DNA from 3 places in the Ruegeria sp. YTSC002 genome. Region 2 is predicted to be linked to each of the others. Evidence: riboswitches for the same ligand, from Rfam matches in the RefSeq annotation. Region 2 holds a riboswitch; each other region holds the start of a gene.
The links. A riboswitch is a leader RNA that binds a small molecule or an ion and turns the genes downstream of it on or off. The one in region 2 is predicted to bind cobalamin.
Positions count from the first base shown of each region.

Region 1 (3,271 bases), on a different contig from region 2:
CGGCAGACATCGTGACTTCGGCCACATGCCCGGCGCCAAGGTCGGCAAAGAAGGTGTGCGCCACGGCCGAGGTCGGCGTGTAGACAAAGAAACCGTCCGCATCCGTGACCGATCGACCCAGCTCGGCCCCGTCCGGGCCGGTGACAATGACCTCGGTCCCGCTTGCCATATCACCGTTGGAAAAGCCGATCTCGCCCTCGATCACGTCTCCCGACTCGAAAACGCCGGCTATGACCTTGTGCGCCAAGGCAGGCACGGGCGCACAGCACACAGCCAGTATGACAACCAGATGCTTCATGTGGTTGCTCCTCTGAAAAACAGTTCGGGCTTGACCTTGCGCGCCAACAAGACGGCGAACCCGGTCAAAATCGCCTCGATGGCCATGACTGGAATATGGGCGAAGAAAACAAGCTTGGCAGCGGGCAGGAACTCATCCCCCGACAGCGCCAGGGAAATCGCGACCATGCCGGTTGTCGCCGCAATTGCAAATGCGCCGCCGACACCACCCCAAATCGCACCATGCAAAGGTGTCCCGCGCGCGATCAGACGACCGAACAGCATTCCGGCCACCACCGCGGGCAGGGCGATATTGACGGTGTTGATCCCCAGCACCGTCAACCCGCCAAAGCCGAAAAAGACCGCCTGTAACAAAAGCCCGACGAACAAAGCCGGGAATGCGGCCCAACCAAGCAGCAGCCCGGCCATGCCGTTGAGGATCAAATGGACCGACGACGGACCAATGGGTACGTGGATCAACGATGCTACGAAGAAACTGGCTGACAACACACCGGCAGTGGGGATGCGATCAAGATCCAGAGACCTGAGACCCATGGCGATCCCACCCGCGGCCGCTATGGCGCCGCCAACAACAACCGGGTTGGAAAGGGCTCCGTCGACGATGTGCATTCGGGGTTACTCCAGATCCCAGGCGCGAATCCAGATCACCGCATCCTGGCTGAGTTCTTTGCCCTCATGTTCGGTTGCCGGACCGGATCCAAGTGCTGCGAAACCCCAGTAGCCGGCTTTTGGAACGCCGAACGAAAAATACCCGTTGTCGTCAGATATGGCGACCACCGCACCACCCGGCATAGGGGACACTTTCGGTGCAGAAGCGGCCGCGCTGTCCATGTCGGGTTCGGCGGCCATGTATTCGATCTCGATCTCGGCCCCCGCAACCGGCTGACCATCAGCCAGCACACGGCCCGTGAAGGTTGAACCCGCGATGATGTTGGTCGGCTTGTTCAGCGGGACAATCTCGGTCGGCAGACCCACGGGATTCATCCAGTCGGTCGGTAATTCGTTGCGGTTCAGGAAGGCTTTGGTGAGCTGTTGGATATAGATGTCTTCGGATTCTTCATAGTAAGGCTGAGGAACCGTCACCAGCACATAGTCACCCGACCGTTTGACCGGGACACTGCCTTTGAACGCCGCGCCCTCGTTTTGCCCGCCGGTGAACCGGATAGGTTCCAGCGTATCCAGCAAATCGGTCTTTTCACCGTTGTGGATCACATAGAATTCCTGCGGCTTTTCCAGATCCATGACATGGCCGTTTTCGAACGGATGCCAGAAAATCAGCTTGACCGGCACGTCACCCGGTTTCTCGATCATGGTGTCGGTGGTGTATTCCAAAAGGAAATGCGCATTTGCCATGGCAGGAAGTGCCATCACGGCAGCGGCTGCACTGAGCAGCGTTTTCATGAACAGTCGTCCTTGTCCCGTCGCGCCAATCCCGGCGCGAAATTCGTTTTGACCACAGGACATTCGACGCCAAATTACCCTTTCAGGCATCCTGGTCCGACGCACATCCCGTCGCCGATTAGGAGTGCCCATTAGAGGGCACATGTCCGGCAGGTATCCTGACTTGCGGGTCAAAGCGTTGGACTGGCCTTCCCGGGCAAACCCCAGTGGCGTTTCAGCCCTGCTCGCCGCTTACAGTTGCGGGTGCAGTTGCGGAATTGGGCCTGAGCCCGCACCGCATTCCCTATTGATTCCAGAGCAAGCCCCGGAACCGGACATGCCGAGCGGCTTGCCAGACAACTCAGCCCTCGGTCAACGAAAATGTGCCGTGGCCGTCGAAAAAAGCTGAATTCGGCAGTTCGGGCGGGTAAATCGACTTCGTGAAAAATCCCAGGCAGCAGGATGATTTCATGCCTAAGCTTCTGAAAGATACCTTTCCGACAACGGCAGGCTTGCCGCACCCAGTGAGCGTGCTTCCGGGCCCACGGTCCCTTCCAGCACCACGGGGCGCTCAAGACCGGTCAGGTTCAGCTTGGACAGTTTGTCTTCGACCATTTCAACCAAACTCGCCTTGATTTCCTGCGGCATCCAGCCGTCAATCTTCACGCATTCGAAATCTATCAGGCTACAGGATGAGACAATCGCATGGGCAATCCCGCTCGCCGTCCGTTTCAACCAGTTTTCCAGTTGAACATTTGGCACATCCCAACGTTCGGTCGTTTCCCATAAAGACTGCGAGGTCGCCCCTGCTGTCGTGATCGCACGCTCGAGCACATAAAGGCTGGCCACGTCGATAAGCGGCCTGACACCGCCCGTACCATCCGGCACAGGCAGGGGGCCGATCGCCCCCGAGTTTCCACGCCCCGAAAAGATCGCGCCATTGAGAACCACACCGCCGCCAATGAAAAACCCGATATAGAAGTACAGAAAATCCCTTGGTCCATCGGCCGGACCGAATACCAGTTCCGCACCACAAGCCGCCGTTGCGTCATTTTGCAGAAAAACCGGCATATCGAGGCGACCAGCCAGGTCAGCCTTCAGGTCTGATACGCGCCACGGGTCCATTTCTTCCTGAGGAACCTGAAGGGCCTGGGCCCAGTCCCACAGGTAGAAAGGCATGGCAATTCCAAGACCCGCAATCCTGCCTTTGGCCTCGGGCGACATGGATGACATCATTTTGCCCAGACTCTGCGTGGAAAACTCCAAAGTGGCTTTCGGCGTTGGATAGTCATAGGTTCGCCGCTTGCGTTGCCGTACGTTTCCCACAAAGTCAGTCAAAACCAGCTCGGTACTGCGGCGCCCGACCTTGAGCCCAAAGAAAAACGCACCATCCGGGTTGAGACGCATGGGAACGGAAGGTTGCCCGACTTTCCCGCGGACCGGTTCACCGCGCAGAAGCAACCCATCCTTTTCCAATTGACGCATGATGACGGAAACCGTTTGTGCCGACAGTCCCGTCATGCGCGCGAGTTCGGACTTCGCAAGGGCCTGATGACGTCGGACAAGCGACAACACCAGCCGTTCGTTGCGGGCC
Region 1 is NZ_JBXWML010000019.1:13,188-16,458, forward strand. Features, by position in the region: gene AC2FFD_RS21350 (NikL family nickel/cobalt ECF transporter subunit) at 1-298, opposite strand, end outside; gene cbiM (cobalt transporter CbiM) at 295-906, opposite strand; gene AC2FFD_RS21360 (DUF4198 domain-containing protein) at 913-1,698, opposite strand; cobalamin riboswitch at 1,830-2,028, opposite strand; gene AC2FFD_RS21365 (ROK family transcriptional regulator) at 2,152-3,271, opposite strand, start outside.
Region 1: another riboswitch for cobalamin. It lies ahead of AC2FFD_RS21360 (DUF4198 domain-containing protein); the one in region 2 lies ahead of AC2FFD_RS17410 (DUF1636 family protein).

Region 2 (3,271 bases):
CGGGTAGCACCGCCAGCGCGATGCCTTTGGCCTGTGCCAGCGCCAGCACCTGCTGCAACCCGTAGGACCAGTAGGGAACCCCGCCGATCAGACGGATCAGAATGCCCTTGGCGCCCTCCAACGTCTGTTCGACATAGGTATCGACCGACAGGGGATGTTTCAGCGCCGTCAGGTTGGCCAGCCGCAACGAGGGCATCCGCCCCTCGGGCCCGCCACCACGATGCCAGCCCGCCGCGAACGCACCCAGGTCGCTGTCCGAAAAGGACAGCACCACCAGATCCGCCGGGCTCTGGCCCAGATCGGTCGGGGTCTCGGTTTCCTCGAGCCCGTGGCTTTCGCGGAAGACGACGTGCATGGGTCTTACTCGGCAGCCTCACGCACACCCACGAGGATTTCGCGGATTTCCGCTTCTTTGATATCGTCATGCTCGGCGATGACGACCAGACGCGAACGGCGTTCTTCGCCGGGTTCCCACGGACGGTCATACTGGTGCCGTACCCGCGCACCGACCGCCTGAACCAGCAGGCGCATGGGTTTGCCCTGAACGGCAGCATACCCTTTGACCCGCAGGATGTTCAGCTCGTTCGCCAGACGCTCGATATTGGCCACCAGTTGGGTCGGATCGGCTTGCTCGGGCAACTCGACGATGATGCTTTCGAAATCGTCATGCTCGTGATCATGGTGGCCGTCGTGATGCGAGGGCCGGGCGTCCATGTCATCCTCGGCGGCGGCTTCCAGACCCAACACGACGCGAACGTCCACGGCACCTTCGGCCACTTCGACCACGGGCAGGGGGCGCGGCGCCTCGGCGGCGATGATCTCGCGCGCCTTCGCCACGCCTTCGGGGCCGGCGAGGTCGGGCTTGGTCAGCAGGATGATGTCGGCGCACGAGATCTGATCCTCGAACACTTCGGACAGGGGCGTTTCGTGGTCGATCGAGTCATCGGCCATGCGCTGGGCGTCCACCGCTTCGACATTGGGCGCGAAACGACCGGCGGCCACGGCCTCGGCATCGGCCAGAGCAATAACGCCGTCCACGGTGATCTTGGAACGGATATCGGGCCAGTCGAACGCCTTGAGCAACGGTTTGGGAAGCGCCAGTCCCGAGGTTTCGATCAGGATGTGATCCGGTCGCGGCTCCAGCGCCATCAGGGCCTCGATGGTGGGAATGAAGTCATCTGCCACGGTGCAGCAGATGCAGCCATTGGCCAGTTCCATGATGTTTTCCGCCGGGCAATCCGGGATGGCGCAGGATTTCAGGATGTCGCCATCGACGCCTACATCGCCGAACTCGTTGACCACGACAGCAAGGCGCTTGCCCTGCGGGTTCTGCATCAGGTGACGCACCAAAGTGGTTTTGCCCGAGCCAAGAAAGCCGGTGATCACTGTGACGGGGAGTTTTTCGAGGTTCGACATGTCAGGCTCCAATCGGGGGAATGCGCGAGGCACAGTTCTTGCGAAAATGTTCGGGGCGTTCGCGCCATTTCACCAAGCCATCTTCAGTGGCCAGATACTTGGTCGCACCGTCGACAATGACGTCGACATGATCTGTTTCGCTCAGGTTTTCGTACACGAAGGTCCAGCGGCCCGGCCCGCCGCGCAATACGATCGAACAGCCTTGATCGCAGTTTGACAGGCATTCAACGGCTTTCAGGGTGACACCGTCGGGCAGGTCCGCCTGTTCCAGGGCCTTGTGCAACAAAGCGCCCGGGCGTTGCGCGTCATCTTCGACAGGCAGGCCGCGACGGCAGGTGGTACAGACCAGCAGCTCGACTGGTGTGGTCTCGGTCATGTCTCTCATCCCCCCAAATCCTCTTCGCGGGGGACGGGGTTTCATGCGGGCCACGATTGGTCACGGACCCGACACCGGAACACCCCGCCCGGTTTCAACTTCGGTTGTTGGCAGGTCTCCCGGCTTGCGGATGCCAGAGGCGGGCCTCTGTCGGATGTCCCGCCTTCCCGGCCTTTGGGCCAGTGGCATTGGGCATCCTCTCCGTTCACGGTCGCGGGGGCGGCTGCGTTTGGCGGCATGACCGTTGACGCATTCCCTTTTCATCGGCTGTCACCGACACCAACGAAAGGGACATGCGGCACCGCTGGCCTGCTTGTCAAGCGAGTCGCGCGCAACAATGATGCAGAGGAGTAGAAAGCGACCTGTGGGCGTCGATGGGCGGCATGTCGTGCGGGGTTCAGCTTGAGATGAGCCCGGCGACCAACGGTATCTCTGCTAGGGTCGTACACTGTGGTGAGCGGGTGGCTCAAGGGAACCTGTCCCGATGATGGGAAAAGACCACCTAATACCCCGGATCCTCTCGCGCTAATAAATGACGTTGATCATGAGCAGCGAGACGACCAGAAACAGCACAGTCATGATCCCTCCGGACCGCACGAAATCCATCACCTTGTATCCTGCCGGCCCCATGATCAAGGCATTTACCTGATGGGTTGGGATGATGAAGCTGTTCGATGTTGAAATGGCGACGGTCAGGGCAAAGACGGCCGGATTCCCGCCAGCCGCTATCGCAATCGATACCGCCAGAGGCACCAGCAGAACCGTGGCCCCCACATTTGACATGACCAAAGAAAAGGCCGTCGCCAGAATGGCGATGCCGGTTTGCAGCGACCAGATCGGCCAGCCGTCCAGAATTATCATGATCTGCTGGGCGATCCACGCAGCGGTGCCTGTGTTCTGTACGGCTTGTCCCAACGGTATAAGGCAGGCGAGCAGGAATACGGTGTTCCAGCCGACCGCGCGGTATGCCTCATCCACGCTGAGCACACGGGTCAACATCATGCCCACCGCGCCGGTAAGAAGACAGAGTGAAAGCCGGACATCCGTGAACAGGATCAATGACAGCGAAATGGCGAAAAATGCCAGGGCCCAGCCGACTTTTTGCGGCCTCAGCTCGTCCTGTGGAAAGTCCGTTGTCACAACGACGAAATCCGGATCTCGTTTGATCCGCATTAGGTTGTCCCATCTGGTATGCGCCACGAGCATGTCGCCCGCCTGAAACTTTTCGAGCCCGATCTGAGTGGATTCGTGATCCTCGGTCTCGACATGGCTCAGCGTCTCTTCGCCGCGGTGAATGGCCAGCAGTGACATCCCGTAGGTCTTGCGAAACAAAAGCTCGCGGGGGCATTTGCCGATCAGCTTGCTGTCGGGCGTGATGACCACCTCGGCCACGCCTGCATTGGTTGGGGCGAACTCTTCGACGAAAACGTCCAAGTCGGGAAGAACGGTCAGCCCGTATTTCTCGGCGAATTTCTCGAC
Region 2 is NZ_JBXWML010000010.1:96,468-99,738, reverse strand. Features, by position in the region: gene cobN (cobaltochelatase subunit CobN) at 1-355, opposite strand, end outside; gene cobW (cobalamin biosynthesis protein CobW) at 361-1,416, opposite strand; gene AC2FFD_RS17410 (DUF1636 family protein) at 1,418-1,792, opposite strand; cobalamin riboswitch at 1,885-2,091, opposite strand; gene AC2FFD_RS17405 (SLC13 family permease) at 2,318-3,271, opposite strand, start outside.

Region 3 (3,271 bases), on a different contig from region 2:
GTGTTCCGGTTGGGATGCTGACAGGTTTGTCATCGGACATGTTCGGCCAGCAATTGATCGATGCGCTGAAGGCCAGTCATGTGGACACGACACATGTGATCATCTCGGACCGTCCTACCACGCTTGCCTTTGTGCAGCTCTCGGAAGGGCACGCGACTTACAGCTTTGTTGATGAAAACACCGCGGGCCGGATGTTGCTGCCCGAAGACATGCCCGATCAGCTTCCTGCTGTCTCTGCCCTGTATCTCGGCGGAATCAGCCTTGCCTGTGAACCTTGCGCAGATGCCTATGCCGCCCTTCTGGACCGCCACGGTTCCGACCGGGCGGTGATGCTGGATCCGAATATCCGCCCGGGTTTCATCAAGGATCAAACCCGGTTCAGAGCGCGTTTGAACCGCATGATCTCACAAGCGGATATCGTCAAGGTTTCAGACGAGGACCTGGACTGGATCATTCCGGGCGCTGAATCCGAAGCCGCGAAGGCGTCTGTGCTGTTGCAGGCGGGTCCTTCCGTTGTCATCGTCACGCGTGGCAGCGACGGGGCGCACGGCTATCTGGCGGATGGTTCCGAAGTCTCGGTTCCTGTGAAGCCCGTTGAAGTGGTCGACACGATCGGCGCAGGTGACACGTTCAACGCCGGCGTCCTGACCGGTCTCAGCCGTGCAGGGCATCTGACCAAATCAGGTCTGCGCGGATTGACGGCTGAAAGCCTGCAAGCAGCCATGGAACTGGGCGCTGACGTGGCGGCCGTGACCGTTTCCCGAGCCGGGGCGGAACCCCCCTGGGCGCACGAACTTTGACCTGCGGGATAGCATGATGAAACGTTCCGAAATCAACCGTATCAAGACCCAGGCACAAGCATTCATTCAGTCCTTCGGTGCCGTGTTGCCACCCTTTGCGGATTGGTCGCCCGAGAAAATGCGCAGCCCTCTGGCGGAAACGATCCGCGGCCGCGGGTTGGGATGGGACATAACCGATTACGCACAAGGCCGTTTCGACGAACTTGGACTGTTTCTGTTCACTCTGCGCAATGGCGAGGCGAAGGATCTGAAATCCGGGCGCGGGATGCTCTATGCGGAAAAACTGTTGATCTCGAAAGACAATCAGCTTTCTCCGATGCACCGGCATATCGTCAAGGCAGAAGACATCATCAACCGGGGCGGCGGCGACCTCGTTCTGGAAATTCATGCGTCGGATCCAAACGGTGGCGTCGACCGCGACAATCCGGTGACGGTCCCAAGCGATGCCTGCCCTGTAACCTTGCAACCCGGAGAACACTTGCGGCTGAAGCCGGGGCAAAGCGTAACTTTGATGCCCGGCATCTGGCACGCTTTCTGGGCCGAGCGCGGCGATTGCCTTATTGGCGAGGTATCGACCGTGAATGACGACCGTACGGACAATGTGTTCGAAGAGCCGATCCCACGGTTTTCGAAGGTCGAGGAAGATACCGATCCGGATTTTCTTCTTGTATCAGACTATTGACACCGTTCGGTCCGGGCTGGCGCAGCAGGATCGCTGGCTCAACTGTTGCAATTCCATCCACCACCCTTTCGCCTGCCGCTTGACAAGTCTGGCATAGCCGGACTAGCTGAGCGGGATGGTTCCGTAAGGGATGAAAATGGGAACACGGTGCGGCGCTGGAATGTGCCAAGTCCGTGACTGCCCCCGCAACTGTAAGCGGAGAGCGACGCCACTTCACCACTGACCCGTATGGGTTGGGAAGGTGGGCCGAGCCTTGACCCGCAAGTCAGGAGACCTGCCATCGCATGGTAACCAACCCGGGGCGGGGCGTCCCCGAAGGAGGCTTGATGGCGCGTTTGCGTAATATCTGGGTATGTGCCCTCTGTCTGCATCTGGCAAACGACGGAGACGGCAATGACCTGCTATTCTGATCACTACGTTCTGATCTGTTCAACATGTCAGGGGACGATGTCTGCCGAGGCTGCGCAAGACGCGCTGGATGCTCAGCTGCCTGACGGTTTTGAAACCCGAATGGTGGCCTGCATGGCAGGTTGTGAACGGGCCATGACCGTCGGATTTCAGGCCGCAGGCAAAGCGCAGTACCTGTTCGGCGACATTAAGACATCACACGACCTGGATGCCCTGGTCGAATTCGCGACCCAGTTCGGCGACAGCGACGATGGCTGGACCAGCGCTTCGGACCGCCCTCCTGCCCTTTTCGCAAAGACCCTGTCGCGAATACCCGCTTTGCCATCCCGAGGGACATCATGAGCTTTCTGGTTGCCGAGGATCTGGAGTACTACGCGCTCAATGGTGATATCCTGTTGCAGGATGTATCCTTTCGTCTGGAAGAAGGATCAATTCTGGCAATCGCCGGGCCGAACGGCGCCGGTAAGACCACTCTATTGAAACTGCTGTGCGGGATTGAACGGATTGCCTTGGGTGATGTTTGGATAGAAGGCCAAAGCCTTCGTACCCTGTCCGCCCGCCAACGCGCCCGCTCCATTGCTGTGGTCGGACAGCAGGAAATGCCCGACGGACGGATGCGCCTGCAAGACTACGTTGCGCTGGGACAAATCCCGATTCAGGGCGAACGTTCGGTGGCTCAGCACAAGGCTGATCTTGAACGGGTGCTGACGACGACCGAGCTATCGCATTTTGCCAACAAAACGATGGGTCAGCTGTCCGGCGGAGAACGTCAGCGCGCACATATCGCGCGCGCGTTGGCCCAGAACCCGTCCTTGCTGTTTCTGGACGAGCCAACCAACCATCTGGACCCCGATGCCAAGGGGCACATGCTGTCTCTGGTCGCTGATCTGGGGGTAACGGTCGTCATGATCGTCCATGATCTGGTCATGATCCCGGAATTCGCCACCCATGTGGCGTTGATGAAGGCTACGCGTCTGACAGGGTTCGGGCCTGTTGGCGAAGTTCTGACCCCAGACCGGGTACGTGAGACATTCGGCGTGGATTATCTGTGCTTTCAGCACGAAGGCCGCATGATCCCCGCACTGGATATCCGAAAACGGAAATTGTCATAATAACAGGAGCTTACATATGATGCAGAAACTCTGGCCGGTGGTCGTCTTCGCTGGCTTGGCAGGTGGCGCGGCAGCAGAGGGCGTCACCGTGGACAATTGCGGCGAACCGCTGGCTTTTGACTCGGCGCCGGAACGTCTGGTCGTGCATGACATGAACATGACGGATATGGCCTTTGCGCTCGGCCTTCAGGACAAGATCGTGGGGCTTACCGGAATTACCGGCTGGTACAAAACAAGCCCTGATTTTGATGCTCAGCGTGGCGATATCC
Region 3 is NZ_JBXWML010000002.1:81,345-84,615, forward strand. Features, by position in the region: gene AC2FFD_RS05550 (carbohydrate kinase family protein) at 1-800, shown strand, start outside; gene AC2FFD_RS05555 (D-lyxose/D-mannose family sugar isomerase) at 817-1,482, shown strand; cobalamin riboswitch at 1,582-1,778, shown strand; gene AC2FFD_RS05560 (DUF1636 family protein) at 1,876-2,232, shown strand; gene AC2FFD_RS05565 (ABC transporter ATP-binding protein) at 2,229-3,002, shown strand; gene AC2FFD_RS05570 (ABC transporter substrate-binding protein) at 3,019-3,271, shown strand, end outside.
Region 3: another riboswitch for cobalamin. It lies ahead of AC2FFD_RS05560 (DUF1636 family protein); the one in region 2 lies ahead of AC2FFD_RS17410 (DUF1636 family protein).